One region of the Capillibacterium thermochitinicola genome, then DNA from elsewhere that is predicted to be linked to it. Evidence: riboswitches for the same ligand, from Rfam matches in the RefSeq annotation. Region 1 holds a riboswitch; the other holds the start of a gene.

Region 1 (11,693 bases):
AATCCGCATCAATTCCTGGTTGCTTCCCGCGGCCGGCATCCGCCGGTAAGTACCGTTCCGCAATTTCCACTCCATCTGCGCCAACGGTATCCGCTCCGCCCCGGCGACAAAATCCTCCCCGGAAAGCAGTAATTGCCATTCGTTAAGGAGCACCAAAACCGTAAAGGAGATGGCGTTTTCCGCCTCAAAATACTCGAGGGTCGGGTCAAAGGGATCGGTCTTCAACTCCCCCAGGTTGGCTACAGTATTACCGAGGGCAAGAATCGCTCCATTCTCCCAATCGATCCCCTGGACTTGCACGGGCACCAATGCCACCGTCAGGAGCAACCCCAGTAGCAGCAGGCAAACCCTGCCTTTACCCATTACGCTCACCTCCTATGGTACGAATAAGGTGTAGGTTATGGGGGCGGAGTAGGTTCCTCCCCATTCGTCACCCCTTAATTCCAGACGGTAGGAGATTTTCTTACTATGCTTTACCCCAGCGCGCGGCTGGTGATCCCTTTTCCGGGCCAACACCAGATAACTGCCACTGGCGGGCATATCCCGGTAGATCCCGTCCTCCGTCCGCCACTGCAGCCGGGTGATGGGGATGGTCCGGGTCCCGTCCCGGAAATCTTCCGCCGAAATCCGTACCTCCCAATCGGTCTGGATATTACAACGGTAATCAACCTGGACCGCATTGATCCGTTCGTAATAAAGGCGTCCATTCTCACGGCGTGGTTCTCCCAAATCCACCACCGGCACCGACAAGGCGATCTCGGTCCGTTCGGGAATGACAAATTCAAGAACGCAATCGGCCGTTCTGAGCGGTTCGGCCAACAAGAAAAAAGCGGGAAGAAGAAGGATACCGACCAGTCGCCACCGTCCCATACGCATACTTTCCCTCCTTTTTCTTTTTTCGGCCCCTGCCGCGGCCGGCAGGCTGACTACCCCGGCATGCCTTGTCATAAACCTCTTCATTGCACCGTAAAGACCTTTTGGTAGCCGGCCAACTTGGAACCGCCATAATCCACAACGGCAATCGCCACGTAGCTACCCGGCTTGAGCCGCAGCTCCTCTTGGATACGGATCTGGCGGCTACTCTGGGGCAGGACTTTACTGGGCGGGATCGTCACCAGCCCGACCCGTTTGTTTTGGAGATCCTTGATTTCAATCCGTCCCGTGGGTTCCAGAACGGAATCACCTTCATTAACAAAGAGAACCGTCGCGGCGATTCCCGGCCGGCCGTTTATATGCCTGCTTTCAATAGTAAAGTCATCAATCCGCCCTTTGACGGTAACCGGCCCGGGAACGGTAATGGTGATGCTGCCGCCCACCCGGCCACTCATGCGCATTCCGCTTGTTTGCACCACCGAATACGGGAGAAACTCCACAAAAAACATGCTCCAATAATCGCCGGGCGCCGTCCCGGCCGGCACTTGTCCGCTGATCGTCACCATTTTTTTACCGCCCGCGGGCAACACAAATTCACTGGGTTCAATCCGCAGCCACGCGGTGGCGGACCTTTCCACCCGGTTAGGCTCGGCGTAAAACTGGACGGTCCCCTCCTGGTCAAAATCCCAATCCATAAAGTAGGTCTTCACCCTGATCTCTTTATCGGAAGCCCCGTAGACCTCGATCTGGCCTTCAAAATAGCCACCGCTCTCCGCCGTAAACGCCAAGCGTGGCGGTGTCACAGTGATACTGTTCGCTACCCCCGTCAAGGATAAAAAGCCCACCATCAAGGTGAGCATAAGAAGACTTCGCCATTTCAGGAAGTTCGGTTTCATCGTTTTGATGTTTACACCTACTTCGCAATCGGTTATAACGTAACCAGTGTATATGTAACCGTGGTGCTGTATTCGCCCGCATAGGCGTTTTCCGGAAAGTCCATGGCATAATAAATCTCGGTGGTGGTGTTAACCGGTTCCAACCCAGTCGCGACGACGATATCCGTTTCGGACATTTGGGTGTCGGTTTTGTCCGGCGCCGTGCCGAAATAGAGGTAGTTAACGGGAATCGTGATACTGGGATCGATGGCGTTTTGGAAGGCGGTCGCCGAAACCTTTAACGCCCAACCATCCATGTGGTTACAACGGTATGTTACCTTTAAGGGTGTGGCGGACACGATCCGGTTCTGAAGCACATTCCCTACTAAAAAGTTGCCCAGGTCAATGCTGTCCTCCGACAACTCGAGCTCCGCAATCTCAGGGATGGTCACAATAATATCGTGGGTTTTCTCGACCGCAAAGCTTGTCCCCAGTACTATTACTAACAAAACGATTGGCAAGATTAATTTCATTTCTTTCCGCATGCAAAACCCTCCTCGTATTATCACAAAAGATTAATAAAATTAGAAAAACAAAAAACCGGCCTACAGGGAAATACACCCTTAGCGCCGGTTTCACTACTCACTCATCCCAGGCCAAGTGACCATTTAAAGCCTGAGAGTCATCGTTTCGCTAATGTCATAAACGATTTTATTTATTTTTTTACTGTTTTTTATTATAGCTGATCAAGCAGGCGAAGTCAAACAATTTTTTCCTGCTTTTTTCAGCAAAATTCCTAAAAAAATGGCTCCCCGAGTTGGATTCGAACCAACAACCGCCCGGTTAACAGCCGGGTGCTCTACCGTTGAGCTATCGAGGAATGCCTTGCATTTCTCATATTAGCATGGTTGTGGCCATTTGTCAAGAACATTTTGTGTTTAGTTTTTTGTCAACTTTATCAGGCGTCAAGATGTACCGGCCTCAAGATGCAGAGGCATAAAAAATTTGCTACATAACAAATAAAGGAAAAGAAGGATAAATAACGAAATAAAGTTCACGGAGCTTGATTCGAATTTCCGGCCCAGTAAAAAAACCTTTAAGGAGAGATTCGATTGAACAAACCTCATTGGGTTAGTCCCGAAAACACGACGGGAAAAAAGGGATTGGCGATCAAATTTGCCCTCGCCGTTATGATCGGTCTTCTGCTGGTCACCTCCTTGACCGGTTGTGTCCCCAAAGCCCCCCACGAACATTTCATCGCGGCCTTAAAATTGGTAAACGACCTGGACTACCAGGAATTTGTGACCAAAGCGGCAGTGCGTATCCAGTCGGACAATCCGGAATACCAAAAGTTTTATGAGATCTTCAACCAAGTTACCTTTGAAATCACCACAAAGTTGGACAAAGTAGACCGCCGTTTCCTCTTTGATCTTAACCTCCTCTACAAAGGAGGAAACTGCGGAAATCTGACTTTTTACTGCGATCTGGAGAAAATAACCGCCCAATCGGTCTTCTTGGGGCCAAAAACTTTTTATATTAATTGGAACGATCTACAGCAACTAATCCATAAGTACTTTGGCTTCCAGGTCCAAATTACCGATTATTTCCCCTTACTGCTTGAGACCGACGAGAAAACCTGGGAACAGGTGGAACTGGCGGTTTATGATTTCTACACCGAATATTACCGGGACAAAATCACCGCCGGTGACAAGCAGGTAAAACTATCCGTCATGGAGAACGGCCAGGAAAAAATCGTTCCTTGTAAAGAACTGATTCTGCAGATGGATCAGGACGATTTTGCGTTTGAAGAAATGAATCGCATGTTACAAGGTATTTTGGGCAATCCTGCGGTCCGGACTTTGGTCAAAGACAAAATCACCCAGTTCATCACCATTGCCAAGAACAACGGCGACTTGGCTACCTGGCCAATTACCGAAGAACAAATCATCGCCTTCCGGGACAATCTTGATCTGAAAATCGATCATTTGCTCGCCCGGATGACGGCGGCAATCGTCCAAATCGAAACGGCCACTCCTCCAACCTCCTTTACCAAAATGGACGGTAAAATTTATCTCGACCGGAAGGGTTTATGGCGGAGCATGGTCGCCGAGCAAACTATGGACATTACCGACCCGAACACAGGCGAAGTCTCCCGGTCGACGATCATGGTCGAACAAAGCCTGATTAATCCAGGGCAAAAACCGGCCTTCCCTGAGCTTCTCCCTGCAACAACGGTCAACGTCGGCCAAATCTCCGCCGACGAGTGGGCCACGATCGCGGAAGATGTTTCCATCAATTTCTTCACCCAGGTTATGCTCAACCCGCTCATCCGAGACATTGTGCAGCTCAGTACAGAATCAGAATAATATCCTCTAATTCTAACGGCGGCAAAGACGAAAATCGCACCTGCCGCCGCCGGTAAATGGAAAATCATACTTACCCGTCGGGATAAAGAGAACCTTGGTGTCGACCAAGGTTCTCTTTATTCCAATCCTTATTTTCTAAATCCTCTGTTGATTGGTAGGTTTAAGCCGACCCGGCGATCACAAATTACCCTGGAGGCCAATCTCCGCCGCCACCTTCCGCATGCCGGCTATGGTCTCTTTAATCACCTCATCCAACGCCATTCCCAGCCGCGCGGCTCCCTTTTCGATGACTTCGCGGTTAACCCCCGCCGCAAAGGCCTTGTCTTTCCACTTTTTCTTGACCGACTTTACTTCCAAATCCAAAACACTCTTACTCGGCCGGACCAAAGCCGCAGCGGTAATCAGACCGGTTAGTTCGTCAATGGTGTAAAGCACGTTCTCCATCCGTTCCACCGGTTCCACATCGGAGCAGATCCCCCACCCATGGCTCTGCACGGCGCGGATGTATTCCTCCGGCCAGCCTTCGCCGGTCAGGATTTCTCTCACTTTGATACAGTGCTGGTCGGGATAACGTTCGTAATCCAGGTCGTGGATTAAGCCGATAATCCCCCATTTCTCCTCGTCTTCTCCAAAAAGAGCGGCAAAATGGCGCATCACCGCTTCCACCGCCAGGGCATGCCGGAAAAGACTTTCGTCCTGGTTATACTTTTTATACAACGCTAAGGCCGCTTCCCGGTTAATCGTTTTGGTCATCGCCGATCCTTCCTTTCTCTTCAATCCCTAACTTGGACAAACTTGAATTCCCCTTTATTTTCCGGCATCAACCACAATTTGTCAACCTTCGCCCCTCATTACTAATCGCTTACGTTTAATAAGGTTCTCACTGTCAAGAAAAACTAAAGCACACTAATCCTTTACACCAAAATAAGAGACACTTTTTTCTGCTTGGTAGCGCAAGCAACCAATGGTCGGGTAAACAACTGATAAAATTCAACACCCCTGTAACCATCGGTAAAGGAAAGCCGGGCTTCAACAGAGAACCTAAAATATAAAAGGAGTGATTTACATGCGCATTGGCGTTATCAGCGACACCCACGGTTCGGTCAGCGCCTGGCGGAAAGCCTACGACCAATTTTTACACCAGACCGACCTGATTATCCACTGCGGTGATCTCCTCTACCACGGACCGCGGAACCCGCTCCCCGACGAATATAAGCCAAATGAATTATGTACGCTGTTCAACACGCTGGAGAAGCCCATTGTTTTCGTGCGGGGAAATTGCGACGCCGAAGTTGACCAGATGATCCTCGACCACCCCATCGAAGCGCCCTATGCCCATCTTATCACCCCGCGCTGGCGGATCCTGGTCCACCACGGCCACCGTGACCGGCTCCCCGCCAAAACAAAAAACTTTTATAATCTGATCATCTCCGGCCATACGCACCTCCCGTCGGTCAAACAAGAAAACGGCGTGGTTTACTTAAACCCCGGCAGCCCCGCCCTGCCGAAAAACGAACCGCAGGCGCCGACCATTGCCGTCGTTGACGAAGAGGCGATTGTGATCTGGAATATCGACACCAAGGAAGCTGTGCAAAGGTTGGCTTGTCCCAAGACAAACGCATAAAATTTTACCCATAAAAAGCCAGTGGAGCTGAATACGGATGCGTCCCTTTCTGAAATGGGCCGGCGGCAAAGGCCAATTACTGAAGGCCTTGGCCGCCCGCTTACCGGAACCAATCAAGGAATCCAAAGCGATCCCCCGCTATCTCGAACCTTTCGTCGGCGGCGGGGCGATGTTTTTTTATTTAAAATCCCATTACCGGATCGGCGAGGCCTATTTGTTTGACATCAACCCCGATTTGATCCTCTGCTACAAAGTGTTGCAAGAGCGGCCGCGCGACCTGATCGCGCAATTGGGAGAAATCGCCGTTGCCTTCGGGCAAAAGAGCGCGGACGAACGGAGAGCCTTCTACTACGAAATCCGGGCCCGCTTCAACCGGCAGCGCCAGGCGTTGGACCGGCAAGTTTTCAACCGGGCTTGGATTGAACGGGCTTGCCTGCTCATTTTCTTAAACAAAACCTGTTATAACGGGTTATACCGCCTGAACCAAAAGGGTGAGTTTAACGTGCCGTACGGGCGTTATAAAAACCCCCGCTTCTACGAGCCGGAGAATTTGATGGCGATCCACTATGCTTTACAGGACACCCACCTGATCTGCGGGGACTTTGAAAAGGCCGGTGAGTTTGTGACCAAAGGCAGTTTTGTCTACCTTGACCCGCCCTACCGCCCGTTAACCGCCACCGCGAGCTTCACCGCCTATTCCCGCCACGGCTTTTCCGACCGGGACCAGCAAAGACTAGCCGCCTTTTATAAAGAAATGGACCGGAAAGGAGCATTCCTGATGCTCAGCAACTCCGATCCAAAGAACGAAGACGCCACCGACCATTTCTTTGAAACTCTCTACCAGGGTTATCAGATCGAGCGGGTCCCCGCCAACCGTTCCATCAACCGCGACGCCCGGAAACGGGGTGCCATTAACGAGTTGATCATCCGGAATTATTAGGCCGCATCATTGTTTTAACCGCTGCCCAAAGAAACTGGACAATCCCGCCCCTGTTGCGGATCAAAATAAACGATCCGGAACTCATGGGTTTTCAGATTAGCCGTTAATGTCGTTTTATACTCGTCCTTTTGCCAGGTAAGCGCCAACGCTTCTTCACCGATCGGCTCGCAACGAAAATCGCCTTGAAAGGCGGGATAGGTATTGCGAAACCGCATTAAGGCGAAGAGCTTTTGGACCACCGGGCGGGCTAAATTCGCTTCAACCTCCTCCTTGGTATAGTTATGCCGGTTAATGTCTCTCCCCACTTTGGTCTTTTCCAGCAGTTCAATATCATTTTCCCCGGCGAGTAAACCGACATAATAGACTTGCGGAATCCCGGGCGTGAAAAACTGAATGGCCCGCGCAAGTAAATAAGCCTGATCATTGTTGCCCAAAGCCGAATAATAAGTACAATTAATCTGGTAAATATCCAGGTTATTATAGACGGTAGAACTATAGATCCTTTTGACGTTGGCTCCGTTGGCGTAAAGATAATTTTGGGTCTGTTCGATCTCTTCTTCGCTCAACAGATCCCTGACATCCACCACCCCGATCCCATCGTGAGTATCCAGCGTCGTAAACTGTTGGCGCGGGCAGATTTTTAACCAATTGATCAGTCTTTTGTTGGTTCCGAAGTAGAGCGCATGCAGTAACAACATGGGCAGGGCAAAATCATAGACCCAGTATCCTTTCTCCGCTAATTTCAATTGAATCGAGTAATGCTCATGGATTTCCGGTAAAAGCGCAACTCCGTGAGGTTTGAGCAGAGCCTCGACTTCCGTTAATAAAGCCCAAACTTCCGGTTCCACAAAAAAACAGTTGGTCCCCACTTTTTTCGTTGTATAAGCAAAAGCATCAAGCCGAATCACGGCGGCACCCTTCTCCACCAGAAAACGCAGGGAATCACGGATAAATTTCTTGCCGACCGCGGTATTGACATTTATATCAATTTGCTCATCCGTAAAGGTACACCAGATTTTCTCTTCCGTCCCATCGTGAAACCGCACCGTCGTATATGGTGCTCTGGGCTTCCTTTTATAAATCAAGTCAACCTCTTCTGGACTGGGTTCACCCCCGGGCCAAAAATCCTTGTACCTGATGAATAATTCGGCGTATTCCGACTGATCTTTCTTCCTTTTGAAATCCTGGAAAAAAACTGATTGGCGGGAAAGATGATTGATCATAAAATCAAAAATCAGGTAAAAATGGGCACCTAACGCTTGAATATCATCCCAGGTCCCAAACTTCGGATCTACTTCCTCATAGGTAAGAGGGGCAAAGCCGCGGTCCGCGGAGGATGGAAAAAAAGGCAGCAGATGAACACCCCCCACAACACCCTGGCAGTATTTGATTAAGATCTCCCTTAACTCTTTGAGGTTTCTCCCCATGCTATCAGGATAAGTAATAAGTACGATCTCGTTTTTGAACGTCAAAACAATCTACTCCTATCTGGATGTCTTAATTGTGATCAGCAGGCGACAACCCATCATGTTGTTTCTCTTTCATGTAAAATTACCGGAAGAATATTATCGACTGAAATCTGTTCCTTGTTCATCTGCCGGATCAAGAGATCGATGGCCAAGGCACTCATCTGCTCAATCGGCTGTCGGATCGAGGTAATTTGCGGTAAGACTAAAGAAGCAATATTCGTATCATCATAACCCACAATCCGTACATCATGCGGTATTCGCTTTTTTAGGAGGGAGCAGACTTTAATCGCACTGACCGCCATCAGATCACTATTGGCAAAAATCCCATCCAAATCTGGATGTTCATTAAATAAATCTCTTATTAAAAGTTCATACTGCTTGGTCTCGAAAACATTAATCTCCGTTTGAATCGTGTAATATTCAACCCCGCGTTCCCGCGCCGTGTCCACAAAAGCTTCATTTCGTTTATTCGCCAGCATATTAAGGCTAAGATTACCACAGACATGGGCAATCTTTCGGCATCCCTTATCAATCAACAAATTGGTGGCCAGTTGGCCGCCTTGATAGTTATCCGAAGACACATAGGGAATATTCGCACCAATCCTGCGGTCAAAAGTAACAAGCGGCAATTTTACCTTGGCAAATTCATCAACTTCCATCGTATGACTGGCCATGATAATTCCGGCGACTTGGTGCCTTTTCAGCATCTCAATATATTCCTTCTCTTTTTCCCGGTTCAGTTGAGAATTGCAGAGAAGGACTTTATAGCCTTTGGCGTGGGCATATGCTTCGATGGATGCGGCTAATTCCGCAAAAAACGGGTGGGCGACCGTCGGGATGATTAACCCAAGTAACTGGGATTTCCCGCGAAACAAGGAACGGGCGAGTTCATTCGGTTGATAGTTCAATTCTTCCATTGCTTTATATACTTTTTTGCGCGTGGCTTCACTAATATAGCCCCGGTTGTTGAGGACCCGTGAAACAGTAGTAACAGTAACTCCTGCTTTCTCCGCTACATCTTTAATTGTCGGCATCTTTTCACTCCCTTTGGGGTAAAACCCACAACTCATTGGTTAGCAATAATGATTCAACCGTTATTTTCCCAAACTTTATAAATTATATCACATTGCCGTGTCCCATCCGCAACCGTTCACCGCCCGCCCGGCCCCATCGGCTTTTCCCTTGACCGATTATTTGATTGCCCCCTGCAGTATGCCGCTGATCACGTGTTTTTGCATCAGAATAAAAAAGGCAATCACCGGAATGATCGTCAACAATAAACCCGCCATTAACAAACCGTAATCCGATGTATAGGTCCCGTGAAAATAGAAGGTTGACAACGGCAAGGTCCGGTTGGTCCTTGAGATAAGGACTAAAGAGGGAAGGAGAAAATCGTTCCAAATCCAAAGGACATTCAGCACAACCAACGTGATCGTGGTGGGCCTTAAAAGCGGAAACACGATTTTAAAAAAGGTCTGAACAGGCGTACAACCATCAACCAGGGCAGCCTCTTCCAACTCCACCGCGATGCTTTTCATAAAGCCATGGTAAACAAAGACCGAAAGGGAGGAACCAAAACCCAGATACATGTAGATTAAGATCCATTTATTATCAAGCAATTTCAAAGTTGAACCATAAATCCGGACCAAAGGGATCATAATGGCCTGAAAAGGAATCAGCATCGAGGCGACCATCAGAAAGAACAGGAACTTGCTGAGCTTCCCTTTATACCGCAGGAAATAATAAGCCGTCATGGAAGAGAAGAAAGCAATGAGCACCACACTTAAGGCGGTGATAACTAAGGAATTCCAAAAGCCTTGCCAATAATTCATTTTTATAAAGGCCTGGTGAAAGTTGATCAGTTTCACCGCACTACCGATGCCCAGCGGGTTGGAGATGATCGCTCTTCGGTCTTTAAAGGCGTTGATCACCACCAAATAAAAGGGGAATAAATAGATGACCAAAAGGAGATATAACAAAAGATGTCTAAGGAAAGGCAGAATGTTTCTCCTTTTTCTCTCTTTAACTGCAAATTGCCTCATCAAGTCCTTCACATCTCCACCTCCCACTTTTTACTGAAATAAACCTGGGCCAGGGTAATCGCCGCAACAATCAGAAAGAGGAAAAATGCTTGCGCCTGTCCAATTCCATATTCCTGCGCCAAAAAAGCTTTCTTGTAGACGTGCATCGAAATCAACTCGGTACTTCGAAACGGCCCCCCGTCAGTCAGGGCCAGGTTCACATCATAAACCATAAAACCTCTTTGCAGCGTCAAAAAAAGCGTAACCACAAAGGAAGGCACCATCAACGGAAGAATGATCCTCCTTATTCTCTGCCCGGCCCCGGCCCCGTCGATGATGGCGGCCTCAATTAATTCTTTGGGAATATTCACCAAGCCAGCAATATGAATGATCATCATATATCCCGAATACTGCCAAACACTCACGATCACTAAAGCCCATAATGCTTTCTGCGGATTGGCAAGCCATGAATAAGAAAGGAAGGACAGATTGAGACTTTTACCAATAAAAACTAAAACACGGGAGAACACAAAATGCAAAAACCGAATACCAACGGGATTAGTCGCGCTTTTTTCATCCTTTTTACCTCCTTTGGATTTAGGGACGGCCGTTACCCTAGATCATTTTGCTAATGATCCGTTAATATTATAGTACCTTCCTGTAACATATGTCAACCGTTTGACATATGGGTTTAGGTGCTCTTTTTCACCATCCAGCCAGATAAAACACTATTTGTTATAAAAATTAGGACCGGAAAAGAACATCCCTGATGTTCTGTAACTCCGATCCTGCACTGTACGTCTTTGCGCTTCCCGCCTTTGGAAACCGCTTTGGGCTCAACTCAAATCCGCACTGGCCGACGCTGGATAATACCGGCAAAGCCATTCCAGGTCACGCCGTTCGTCATTGGATTCGTACCAGCCACGGCCAAAGAGCCGGTGGACCCGTTGGAAGTATTCCTCGTACATCCGCCCCACCCGCTCCAGGGAGAAGTTATCCACCGCCCATTTCCGGCAGTCGTGCGGCCGGATCCGGTGGATATTCTTGACCGCCCAGCAAAACTCCTCGAAAACCCGGCAGCGGTACCCGGTAACCCCATGGAGGACCGTTTCCGGAAACGCCCCCCAGTCACTGGTGATCACCGGTGTCCCGCAAAGTTGCGCCTCCACATTAACCCCGCCGAACGGCTCCAGATAAAAGGTGGGCATAAGGACAGCTTTGGCCTTGCCAAGTAACCGGGCACGTTCTTCCGGGCCGACCGCCGGAAGATATTTGATGTGTTTTTCTCCGCCCAGCGCCAGCTCTTCCAGGGGATTATCCAGGGCGCCCTGCCCCACCACATACAGTTGGTGGCCGGTCGCCTTGGCCACGTCGGAGGCAACTTGTACCCCTTTGCGCCAGATGATGCGGCCAAAATAGAGCAGATAATCCTCCTTTTGTTCTTCAAAGGGAAAGTCGGCCACGTCATAACAATTGGGGATCACCGCATCATACCAAACACCGTCATCCTGTTTTAAAAGGCCGT
Region 2 (11,693 bases), on a different contig from region 1:
GGAAACTCCATCCCCGCCGCCGCCACGAAGTCCTGCAGTTGCTCCAGGGTACTGTTTTCCCATACGTTCACCGCCAAAATTTCCAAACCCCGCGCCCGGTATTCCCGGTAGATACGGACAAATTCAGGGATCTCTATTCGGCACGGCGGGCACCAAGTCGCCCAGAAATTAACCATTGTCAGTTGGTTTTTCCGGTAAATATCCTTTAATTCCACCATTTCCCCGGAGAGGTTTTCCAACTGGAAATTGGGGGCTAGTGCGCCTACCCGCGCCACTTCCCCTTCTTTTTTCCCACCCAGACTGAAACCAAAGCCCACCAGGAGGAGAGCCACCACCAGCAAACCCGCAATGAACAGACCTTTTTTCCGCATTAACCATAACCTCCCTTATATACGGTACTGGGTATACTATATATCAAATCAAATCCTTTGTCAATCTTTCCTTACAGGCACTCAAGGCCAGCTGAAATCATATCTATAACCCGGGAGGGGATAAAATTGAAAACAGGCCGCATCCGTCATTTTTTCGCCGGTGGAAATACCGGCGTTGGTTTCTATTCGTTTTATGATCAAGTAGTCGGTCCCGAGCCGTACCGTCGTTATATTCTAAAAGGTGGCCCGGGTACAGGGAAGTCAACTTTCATGAAGCAAATTGGCGAGGAACTGCTGACGCGCGGTTTTGACCTTGAGTATCTTCATTGTTCATCGGATCATAATTCCCTTGATGGACTGCTGATTCCTGCTTTAAAAACCGCTTTTCTTGATGGTACTGCGCCCCATACCATCGATCCGGTCTATCCGGGGGCGGTCGATGAAATTATCGACCTCGGTGCCTTCTGGAACCTTAAATCCTTAAAAGCAAAACAAAGCCCGATCATGGAAACCGGGAAAAAAAAGAAAGCCTGTTTCGAACGGGCTTATGTTTATTTAAATGCCGCCCTCGGTATTTACCGGCATTGGCGGAAAACCAACTATTCCCGTTTAGACCAGCAGGCTTGGTTGACGGCGCTGTATGAAATAAAGGCAGACCTCTTGTCCAACTGTCAACCAACAGGGCAAAAAGGACACCTTCGTCACCTTTTTGCCAGTGCCATTACCGCCGATGGCCCCGTTCATTTTTTAGAATCCCTTGGCAGTGCGGCAACACGCTTATATATCCTGGACGGGCCGCCGGGGACGGGCCGGGACGAAATCTTAAAGCGCCTGGTCACGGCCGCGGTTGACCTTGGCCTCGATGTTGAAGTTTTCCACTGCGCCCTTGATCCGACCAAATACGATCACCTGTGGCTCCCGGACTTGAAGACCGCCGTCTTCACCTCGACTTGGCCCCATCAATACAGGCCCAATGACGACCGCCGGTGCCGTTATATCGCAACCGATCCTTTCCTCAAGCCAGAACTGGGCCCGGACAGCGATACCCTGAAAGAATTCCGCCTTGTTTTCTCAACCCTTTGGGAAAGAGCCGTCGGATGGCTGCGCCAAGCAAAAAAATTTCACCAGGAACTGGAAGAGCTTTACGTCGACAGTATGGATTTTAACCAAATAACACAACTGCGCAACAGCATTTTATACCGCATAATCCCGCGTTGACCCGGTCCCCATCACTTCATATTTCCAAATAAAGAAAGAACAAGCAGGAAAAAGAAGATGACCCACGAATAAATTGCAGGATATTATTATGTACAGAACGAGGTGCATAGTTCATGGACTTATTTAAAAAATGTTATGATTATACTATGGCAAAAGAGGCGATGGCCGCCGGGTTGTATCCTTACTTCCATGCCCTCCAAACGGGCCAGGATACGATCGTAACGATGAGCAACAAAGAAAATGTCCTCATGATCGGTTCCAACAATTATCTGGGGCTGACCAACGATCCGCGGGTCATCCAAGCCGCCGTCGAGGCGACCACCAAATACGGCTCGGGCTGTTCCGGTTCCCGGTTCCTCAACGGGACCCTCGATCTCCATATCACGCTGGAAGAACGCCTGGCCAAATTTATGCGGAAGGAGAAAGCTCTCCTCTTCTCAGCCGGTTTTCTTGCGAATTTGGGGATCATCTCCGCCATTGCCGGGCGCGGCGACTATATCCTTTGCGACCGGGCAAACCACGCCAGTATCTATGACGGTTGTCGTTTATCCTTCGCCAAAATGTACAAATACGAACATAACGACATGGACGATCTGGAAAATCTCCTGAAAAAACTGGGAAAAGACGCGCCGAAACTGATTATCACCGATGGCGTCTTCAGTATGGAAGGCGATCTGGCCAACTTGCCGGAGATTGTCCGCTTGGCCCGGAAATACAACGCCCGTATTTTAGTGGACGACGCCCACGGCATTGGTGTCCTCGGTGCCAACGGGCGGGGTACTGCCGAGTATTTTGGCCTGGAAGACGAAGTGGACATGATTATGGGGACCTTCAGTAAATCCTTTGCTTCCCTCGGTGGTTTCCTTGTCGCTTCGGAGCCGGTCTGCCACTACGTGCAGCATGTCTCCCGGCCGCTGATCTTTACGGCCAGCATGACCCCGGCCGCCACCGGCGCCGCCCTGAAAGCCCTGGAGATCATCGAAACCGAACCCGAACGCCGCAAGCATCTGCTGTCCCTCGCCAATGACTTCCGGACCCGTCTGAAAGAGCATGGTTTTATCGTGCGTGACGGAGTGACCCCCATCATTCCCATCCTGGTTGGGGACATGCAAAAAACGTTCCTGTTCTGCAAGGTCCTTTTTGAGCACGGAGTCTACGTCAACCCGGTCGTCGCCCCCGCCGTCCCGGCGGATGCCACCTTGATCCGGACCAGCCTCACCGCCACCCACACCAAGGAACAGATCGACCGTGCCCTGCAGACCTTGGTCAAAGTCGGTAAAGAATTGGCGGTCATCCCCGCCTAACGAAGCCCCGCACCACAGCGCAAAAAAAGCCTCCTGACCGTTGGCGGTCAGGAGGCTTTTTTACTGATTAATTTTCGTTAATCACCCCGCGGTTCCAGAAGGGGCCTATGTAAACAGTTTTGTCCCCCACATTTACCCGTTTGTTATTCAAAATCAATTCCGTAAAATTTCCGGATTAACTTCTCCTTGAACCGTTGGGAGACTAACCGGGCCAGAAACGGGAATTTCGTCGACAGGAAATCGCCGGCCACGTAATACGGACGGGGGTTCTGCTGCCTGATGATCCTGAGCACCTGTGCCGCCACCACCCGGGGCGAGGGGGATTTTTCCATATTAACATCGATCACCCGCCAACAGGGTTCCGTCCATTTTTTGTATGGCGAGTCTTCCTTAAACCCGAATTCGGTAACGTTATTAAAGTTTGTTTTAATATCGCCCGGTTCAACCGCAACCACCTTCACCCCGAAGGGGCGCAGTTCCTGGCGCAACCCCTCGGTCAGCGCCGACAGGGCAAATTTGGTCGCCGAATAGTGAACCTGAAAGGGAATGACAAAACGGGCGGCCAGCGAAGTAATATTGATGATTAGCCCATTGCGTTGTTCCCGCATGACCGGCACCAATGCTTGAATCAAACGCAAGGCCCCGAAGTAGTTGGTTTCAAAGATCGCTTTCGCCTTGGCCAAGGGGAACTCCTCGAGCGGCCCGAAGACCCCAAACCCGGCGTTGTTAATCAGGACGTCGATGCCCCCGGCTTCCGCCAGAAAGCGGTCTACGCCGGCCCGGACCGAATGGTCGTCGTTGACATCCATGGCCAGGAATTTCACCTTCCGGCGCAACGGTTCGGGGAGAGACGCCACCTTGTCGAGATTACGGGTCGTCCCCCAAACCTGACACCCCGCGTCCGCCAGTGCTTCTGCAATGGCGGCACCAATTCCGGAAGAAGCTCCGGTAATAAGAACCTTTTTCCCTGACAAGCTCATTGCCATCAAAAAAACGCTCCTTTACGTTTACTGTCCATCGCCGGACCCTTCCGCCAGCGGATCCGGCCGGGGATCCTTCCCGCCTAAAAAGATCCAAACCCGCTGCCAAAAAGTCAATCCCCACTTGTCCCAGGTTTTAAGGACTTGATCGGTGACATCTTCCCCACCCACCTGGAAACCGCCTTTGAGGAGAATACAATCGTACTTTTCCTTCTTCGCCACATGGGCGACAACCGCCTTCAACTCCTCCAGCACGGCCTCTTCTTGCCGCCGGTAACTTTCCTCCAACTCCTGCCTCTTCTGATCAAGGCGGGCCTGGGTGGCCAGGGCTAGTTCCCGGCTGCGGCTAAAATCATCCGGACTTAACGTCTGAATCTGCTGTTGGTGTTCGGCTAAAACCTGGGCGGTAAACTCCTCCAGGATCCGGCGGTTGTTTTTTGCCCGTTGCTCCAACGCAATAAAGTGGGGAGCCTTCTTTTTAATCCTGTCCAGATCTAGAAGCCCGATTTTGGGTTCGGGTACTTTTGTATTCGCTTCAACCGTCCGGTGTGGCCCGGCATACGCTAAGACCAGAAGGAGTAGGCCAACGGTTAAAGTCAAAAAGAGGAAAAATCGTTTTGCCATCTTCTACTGCTCCTCCCCGGAAGTATTAAAGACCGAGACAAATGGTCGGTCCGGCGCTAACACAGGAGATATTCAACCCGCCGTGGCAATCTCCTGCCGGGAATAATTAACGTCCCGGCTAAAGAATAACCCGCCACCCGGCGGGTCTGTTTTGCAACGGACAAAAGGTAGTGAAGTTAGTATTTTACCCTTTTTCCGGTATGGAGCAGGATTGTTTCTTCCCCAATATTGGTGGCGTGGTCGGCAATCCGTTCCAAAAAACGGGCGATCATGTTAAACCGGACCGTTTGCCGGATGGAACGGGGTTGTCCTTCGGCCAATTCCCCGCTGGTCAACTCCTTATAAATGATGTCACAAAGATTATCGGCCTCTTCGTCTTTACGGCAGACCGCTTCGGCCAGATCGGGATTACCATCAACAAAAGCCCTTAATGCCACTTCAAGCATATTAAGGGCTAAAGAGGCCAGTTTGGGGATATGGGTTAAAGGTTCTATGTATTCTTCATTTTTGAACTCCAGAACGATCTCCGCAATGTTCGTCGCGTAATCGGCGATCCGTTCCAGATCTTTAGCCATCTTAAAAATGGAAAGACTGTTACGCAGTTCTTTCCCGTGGGGGTTCTTTTCCGCAAGAAACCGGGTAATCTTGTCTTCAAAGACGATCAGTTCGTTATCAAAAAGGTCATCCTCTCTGATAATCTCCAAGGCGGTCTCCGGATTTTTTTCCACCAAGGCATTGATCGACCGCTGGACCCGCTCTTTAACTGCATCCCCCATCTTCTTGATCTCCGACATCAACTGTTCAAGCTGGTTCAAAGCAACCACACCTTTCTCGTAAATATACTTGGCCCTCTACCTTTTACTAACGTCCGGTTTCGCAAAAAATTCCCGGTAACATTAATATTAGTTACAAAAGGGTAAAATCCTCCTGCCACTTGTCATACACTTTCTTTCGCCCTCTTCCCGCTCACCACCAAAGAGCGGGGAGGATTTAACCTGAAATTAGCGAAGTTATTAGTGACTGGCCAATCGTGACTTAAAACAAGGAGGTGACCATAAAGGATCCCGACGGACCTCTTAACCCCGGTATCATCATTTGATTTATCTTCTTTTCCTTACTGAACAACTTGCTACAAGATACGGAAAATTACCCTTTGGGAGGAGTTTTGCAATGTCGATCAAAATCGTCACCGATTCCACGGCTGACCTCTCACCGGAATTAAAAAGCCGCTACGGTATTGAGGTGATTCCCCTTACGGTCCATTTTGGCGAGGAGGTTTACTATGATGGGATCGACCTTACGCAGGACGAGTTCTTAGAAAAAGTCAACACTTCCCCCCATTTCCCCAAGACCGGCCAGGCCACACCGGCCGCCTTTCTAGAACTTTTCCGGCGCCTCCTCGCGGAAGGTCATGAAATTTTGTATGTCGGAATCTCGTCCGACCTGTCCGGTACTTACGCCTCCGCCTGTCTGGCGGCGCAAGAATTGGCCGACGCCCCCATTGCCACCGTCGATTCCCGTAATCTATCAATGGGCATCGGGGTTTTGGCTTTGCATGCGGCCGAAATGGCCGAGCAAGGTACCTCTCTCCAAGCGATTGCCGACCGGCTCAGGGCCATGACCGCACGGGTAAGAACCTCCTTTATCGTCGATACGCTAGACTTTTTATATAAAGGAGGAAGACTAACCCGGGCGCAAGCGCTGATCGGCAACGTTCTCCAGATTCATCCGCGTATTGAGGTTGTCGACGGCAAGATGTGCGTCCCGGAAAAAATCCGGGGAAGTAAAAGCAAAGCCAAAACCCGCCTCTTAGAATGGGCCACCGCCAACAAAGAACGGATCGACGACAACTGGATCGCCGTAACCCACTGTCGTGACGAAGAGGCGGCCAATGATCTCGCCGCGCAGTTCCGGGAGATGGAGCTGGCCCGCAATGTCGTTATTACCAAAGCCGGGGCCGTGATCTCAACCCACTGCGGACCGGGAACCGTGGGCATTATTTATGTGGAAAAAGAAGCATAAATGAAGAAAGGGGACCGCAAAGGTCCCCTTGGCGTTTATAGATTTATCGATTCCAAACGCGCACCACTTGCCATGATCTCCAGAAAAACCTGGACAATCTCCGGATCCAGTTTCTTCCCGGCTTCCTCCTTGAGGGCTGCCAGGGCGGCGTCCGGGGAAAGCGGTTCTCGGCCGAAAGCCCCGTAGCGCAATTTATCGTAGTAATTGGCCACGGCAATAATCCTGGCCGTCCTTGGGATCTCCCGCCCCCGCAGGCCTTTGGGATAACCACTCCCATCCCAGTTTTCATGGTGGCTGAGCAGATACCTGGCTACCTCCATCGTCTGGGGCGAAGCGTTGGCAATCCGGTACCCGGCCACCGGGTGCTCCTTTAACTTTCGCCATTTCTCTTCGGTCAGCGGCTCCTCCGTCGCCAGTAAGGCCTCCTCCAAGACGATTTTCCCCAAGTCGTGAAGGTAACCCGCCTGTTTTAGCCGGTTCAAGTTCGACGGGGACAGCTTCATCGCCTTCCCGAGTTCTACACATAGTTTACTTACCCTTTGGGCGTGCTCCTCCTCCCGGGGGAATCGTTCGTGAAAGGATTTGACAATTCTTTGGATCGCATCGTTGTTAAACCGTTCGCTGTCGATCGCTTTTTCCAAATACATCCGCTCTTCGGCATTACGGATGGTTTGGGCGAGGTCTTCCGTCGTAACGGTTTTGGTGTCAACACCCAAGGAGATACTTCCCGGCAGGCCATTGATCCGTTCTTGGGCAAACTGCTCTTTGACCGCCATCCGGAGTTTTTCCCCCTCTTCCCCGGTGGTGCGGGGTAAAAACAGAATAAACTCATCCCCGCCCCAACGCGCGATAACCGCATCTCCTTTTTGACAAACCATCCTTAAAATTTCCGCCACCTTCTTTAGCAGAAGATCGCCCGCCTGATGCCCGAAGATATCATTGGTGATTTTCAGTCCGTTGACATCACCAATGATCACTGTAAGGGGAAGATTGGCCTCCACATCCAGCTTTGTATACTCATTTTCGACGTATCGCCGGTTATACAGTCCGGTTAAAGGATCATGAAAACTGAGGTAAATCAGCTCCTTTTTGTTGTTGTATTCTTCGGTGATATCCCGTACGTAGGCACCGACGCCGTACCGGCCGCTGACGAGTTTAACCGGAAACCTGGTGGCGGCAAAAACCCGGTTGCGCCAGACTAATTCTTCCTCGACTACCGTTTTGGTGGCCAAAACCTTTAGCTCGGTCCTCGTGCTGAGAGCAGCAAACCCCGGATCGGCAAAGGCGAAATCATCCCGCCCAATAATTTCACGCACTTCTTTGTTGTAGAAATCAGCCAAGGCTTTGTTAACCAGAAGATAGCGGAGATTTTCGTCTTTTAAGTATATATAACTCTGGTTGGCGTTGATATAAGTCTCCCATATCTCGTTTAAAATGATATTCTCCTGATAATTTGCTTTTAACCGGCGGTAGCTTAGGAACAAGATTAGACTAAGCACGAACAACAAAAGCACAGCCGCAGAAAGGACCAGAATAAGACCGTGGTAATACTGGCCGGTATTGGCACGGTCCGGAGAAAAGAATAAAAGGACAACGAGGATCATAATGGTAATAATGGCTTTTCGCATTTAAGATCCCTCTCCGCACATCTTGACCTTTTGGTGCTTAACTGATCAATAAAGGATGATAAAAAAACAACACCCTTCGGCAGCCCGGCTGTCTTGGTTTAAACGTGAGTTAAACTTTAGACCCGCAGCTTTGCGCCCCCGGCTTTCGCCGGATTTGCCTTTTCGCGATCCGTTGTTTCGCCAGATTTCAATTAAAAAGACAGATTATTATAAGAATAGTAACATGATCCAGACACTAAAGCAACTATTAAATCATGTTTTTGCCGGTTTTTGCCCTTTTTTGCCCTTTTTTCTTGGTTTTTATTCTAATTCATTTGTTGCATTTGTAAATGTAAATATAAAATGTGAAAAAGAGGAAATTGGCGGGATGTCAAAAATTAGTACTACATAGATCACTTATGTCAAGGAGGGTCCAAGATGTACAACTTAGACCAACTCCTCTCTTATCTTGTGTTTATTGCCGTGATTACCTTCATTGTCGAACGAATCATTGAGAATTTACTCATGCCGTTGCTTCCCCCGGTGCCGAAGAAAGGGGAGCATCCGGACCAAAACATCGCCAAAATAGTTGCCTTCCGTACTTATCTGACTTTGCTTCTGACCTTTGCCTTCGGTTTTGGGTTGGCCCTGGCGAATCCCCGCTTCCGTCTCCTGGCGGGCGGATTGGGAATGGAAACAGCACCCTTGATCGACAGCCTTTTTACGGCGGCGCTGATGGCAGGGGGCTCGCAACCGCTCCACTCCATCATTGAGCAGGCCAGAACCAAAAAAAAGTAATGTTTTTATCGCCACAAAAACTTGTAAAAAACTTAATCCAGATTGCTTTTTCCGTCAAAACCTAGTACTTTATAATTAAGCCACATGTAATACACTGATTCGGAAATAGAGGATCTTTAACCAAAGGAGAAGAAGTATGAAGTACAAATTAGTAGCAGTCGATGTCGACGGCACCCTCCTGGACAGCAATAGCAACCTTACACCGGAGACCATAAAAGCAATCCAAGAAACCATCGCGGCCGGGGTGATCGTGACCATCTGCACCGGCCGGCCAATCCAAGGAGTCGAACCGTTGATTGAGCAACTGGGTCTGGATCTGCCCTTTATCACCTACAACGGTGCCATGATCGTAATGGGAAAATCAAGAAAGATCCTTTACGCCCAAACAATGCGGGGCGAAGACGTGAAAACCGTGTACAAACTCGGCACAAACCTCAAAACCACGGTTGTCATTTGGGCCGACAACAAACTCTATGTCCAGCCGTTTGGCCCGGAAGCAACCGCCTACTCCGACCTGTCAAGGACGAAACCGGAGCCCATTACCGATCTGGAAGCGCTCATCGCCCAAGGGGTGACAAAAGTCCTTTTTTACGACACAGTAGAAGCGATCCGCCATTTTGAAAAACAGGTTGCGCCCGCGGTCCCCCCGACGGTGAATTACTGTACTTCCCAGCCGTTCCTTCTGGAATTTTTCGACCAAAAAGTCTCGAAAGCCAATGCTTTGGCCCAATTGAGCGCTTATTACGGCTTCTCCCGGGAGGAAATCATCGCGATCGGGGACGGGTTTAATGATCTGTCAATGATCAAATATGCCGGACTCGGCATTGCCATGGCCAATGCCGATGCGGCAATCAAACAACACGCCGACTATGTGACGCTCTCCAATGACGAAAACGGTGTCGCCCATGCCCTCTACCGCTTCTGTTTGAATAAAGCACTGTAAGCTTATGATGCCATCTTGTCTTTGTTTCCGGGGAAACAAGGACAGTTACTTTTACCGTTCAGATGAAAATAAGGAGGGGAAATTTTGAACATCACAAAGATACCCTATGGAATGGTTGGCGGGAAGGAAGTCTTTCAGTTTACCCTCAAAAACAAACATGATATGACAGTGAAGATCATTAATTTCGGGGGGATTGTCACATCGCTTCTGGTCCCGGATAAAACCGGCAAACTTGACGATGTGGTCCTCGGTTTTGACAATTTAGCCGACTATTTAGCCGAGCACCCCTATTTCGGCGCGCTCATCGGTCGTTACGCAAACCGCATTGCCAAGGGCCGCTTTGTTCTGAACGGTAAAGAGTACCAGTTGGCCCTGAATGACGGTAAAAACCACCTTCACGGCGGGAATATCGGTTTCAACAAGGTGGTCTGGGATGCTGTCGAGTTTTGTAACGCAGAAGGGGCTGGGGTGGAGCTCAATTATTTATCCAAAGACGGGGAGGAAAACTACCCGGGGAACTTATCCACCACTGTCCGTTACCTCCTGAATGACCAAAATGAACTGGTCATTAAATATCTGGCTACCACCGATCAGCCAACCATCGTCAACCTCACCCACCACGGTTACTTCAATTTAAAGGGGGAAGGTTGTGGCGATATCCTGGACCATGAAATCATGATCAACGCCGACCGTTATACGGCCGTTGATGAAGAATTGATTCCCACCGGGGAATTAATTCCGGTGCACAATACCCCCTTGGACTTCACCACTTGGCAACCGATTGGAGCGCGGATCAAAAAGCTCCCCGGCGGCTATGACCATAATTATGTTTTAAACCGCAAGGGACCTGAACTAACTTTGGCCGCCAGCGTCCGCGAACCGAAAAGTGGCCGGGTAATGACGGTCTACACCACTGAACCGGGAATGCAGTTTTACACCGGAAATTTCCTCGACGGGACCTTGACCGGAAAACGCGGTGTAAAATACGGAAAACACAGCGGGTTCTGTCTGGAAACCCAACACTTCCCCGATTCCCCCAATCACCCCGCGTTTCCTTCCACAGTCTTAAACCCGGGGGAAGTTTACCAACAGACCACCATATACCAGTTTACCATTGAACAATAAAAACCAGTGGTCATAAAAACAAGTGGTCCGGGTCATTTCATGACCCGGACCACTTTTAATTGACCATTTTCAATCACAAGCCGGTCGATATTTACTTTCCGGTCGCCACTAGGCTGCTCCGGATTGGTATGGGTATGGTAAACAATCAAAAGGCTCCCGTCGGGGGAACGGGTTACACAGTTATGTCCCGGGCCGGAAAACCCCGCCGCTAAATCTTTGGCCAGGAGCGGATTGCCGTCCGCCTTTTGCCAAGGCCCCAACGGGGAAGTGGCCACGGCATACCCGATGGCGTAGTCACTGGAAGCATAGCAATTGGCGGAATACATTAAATAGTACACCCCGCGGTCCTTCAGGACAAAAGGGCCTTCATTCCACTGCCAATCCCGGTCAATCCCCTCCCAGGGTTGGCTGGGCTCGACCGCTAAAACCGGTTCCCCCAACAAAGTCAGAAGGTCGGCACTGACTTCTTGCACAAAAATTTGGCTGATATGTTTACCATCGATTATATTTTCCGAACAATCCTGAACATAATAGAGATAAATTTTCCCGTCGTCATCAAAAAAGAAATGCCCGTCGATAAAGGACTTGCCCCGGTCGAAGAGGGGTGCTTTCCGGTTGCGAAAAGGGCCCAAGGGGTGTGTCGCCGTGGCCAAGGCCAGCTTCAGCGAACCGTCCCGGTCCCGGGCGCTGTAAATCATATA

What was found. Region 1 has a riboswitch for cyclic di-GMP ahead of G5B42_RS03740 (hypothetical protein). Riboswitches for the same ligand answer to the same signal wherever they lie in the genome.
Region 2: linked by a shared signal. The riboswitch ahead of G5B42_RS06930 (bifunctional diguanylate cyclase/phosphohydrolase) and the one ahead of G5B42_RS03740 (hypothetical protein) in region 1 are both predicted to bind cyclic di-GMP.

Annotation. Positions count from the first base shown of each region.
Region 1 is NZ_JAAKDE010000006.1:44,284-55,976, forward strand. It holds gene G5B42_RS03725 (hypothetical protein) at 1-363, opposite strand, end outside; gene G5B42_RS03730 (hypothetical protein) at 376-876, opposite strand; gene G5B42_RS03735 (fimbrial biogenesis chaperone) at 957-1,769, opposite strand; gene G5B42_RS03740 (hypothetical protein) at 1,802-2,293, opposite strand; cyclic di-GMP riboswitch class II at 2,367-2,450, opposite strand; tRNA gene G5B42_RS03745 (tRNA-Asn) at 2,554-2,628, opposite strand; gene G5B42_RS03750 (hypothetical protein) at 2,861-4,114, shown strand; gene G5B42_RS03755 (HD domain-containing protein) at 4,292-4,867, opposite strand; gene yfcE (phosphodiesterase) at 5,181-5,738, shown strand; gene G5B42_RS03765 (DNA adenine methylase) at 5,776-6,678, shown strand; gene gtfA (sucrose phosphorylase) at 6,693-8,150, opposite strand; gene G5B42_RS03775 (LacI family DNA-binding transcriptional regulator) at 8,204-9,181, opposite strand; gene G5B42_RS03780 (carbohydrate ABC transporter permease) at 9,338-10,189, opposite strand; partial or broken gene G5B42_RS03785 (carbohydrate ABC transporter permease) at 10,198-10,701, opposite strand; gene G5B42_RS03790 (glycosyltransferase) at 11,005-11,693, opposite strand, start outside.
Region 2 is NZ_JAAKDE010000013.1:34,105-45,797, reverse strand. It holds gene G5B42_RS06965 (TlpA family protein disulfide reductase) at 1-371, opposite strand, end outside; gene G5B42_RS06960 (PRK06851 family protein) at 498-1,589, shown strand; gene G5B42_RS06955 (aminotransferase class I/II-fold pyridoxal phosphate-dependent enzyme) at 1,703-2,893, shown strand; gene G5B42_RS06950 (SDR family oxidoreductase) at 3,037-3,879, opposite strand; gene G5B42_RS06945 (OmpH family outer membrane protein) at 3,901-4,497, opposite strand; gene phoU (phosphate signaling complex protein PhoU) at 4,674-5,312, opposite strand; gene G5B42_RS06935 (DegV family protein) at 5,668-6,519, shown strand; gene G5B42_RS06930 (bifunctional diguanylate cyclase/phosphohydrolase) at 6,555-8,147, opposite strand; cyclic di-GMP riboswitch class I at 8,223-8,316, opposite strand; gene G5B42_RS06925 (hypothetical protein) at 8,565-8,924, shown strand; gene G5B42_RS06920 (Cof-type HAD-IIB family hydrolase) at 9,061-9,867, shown strand; gene G5B42_RS06915 (aldose epimerase family protein) at 9,952-10,992, shown strand; gene G5B42_RS06910 (glycoside hydrolase family 43 protein) at 11,025-11,693, opposite strand, start outside.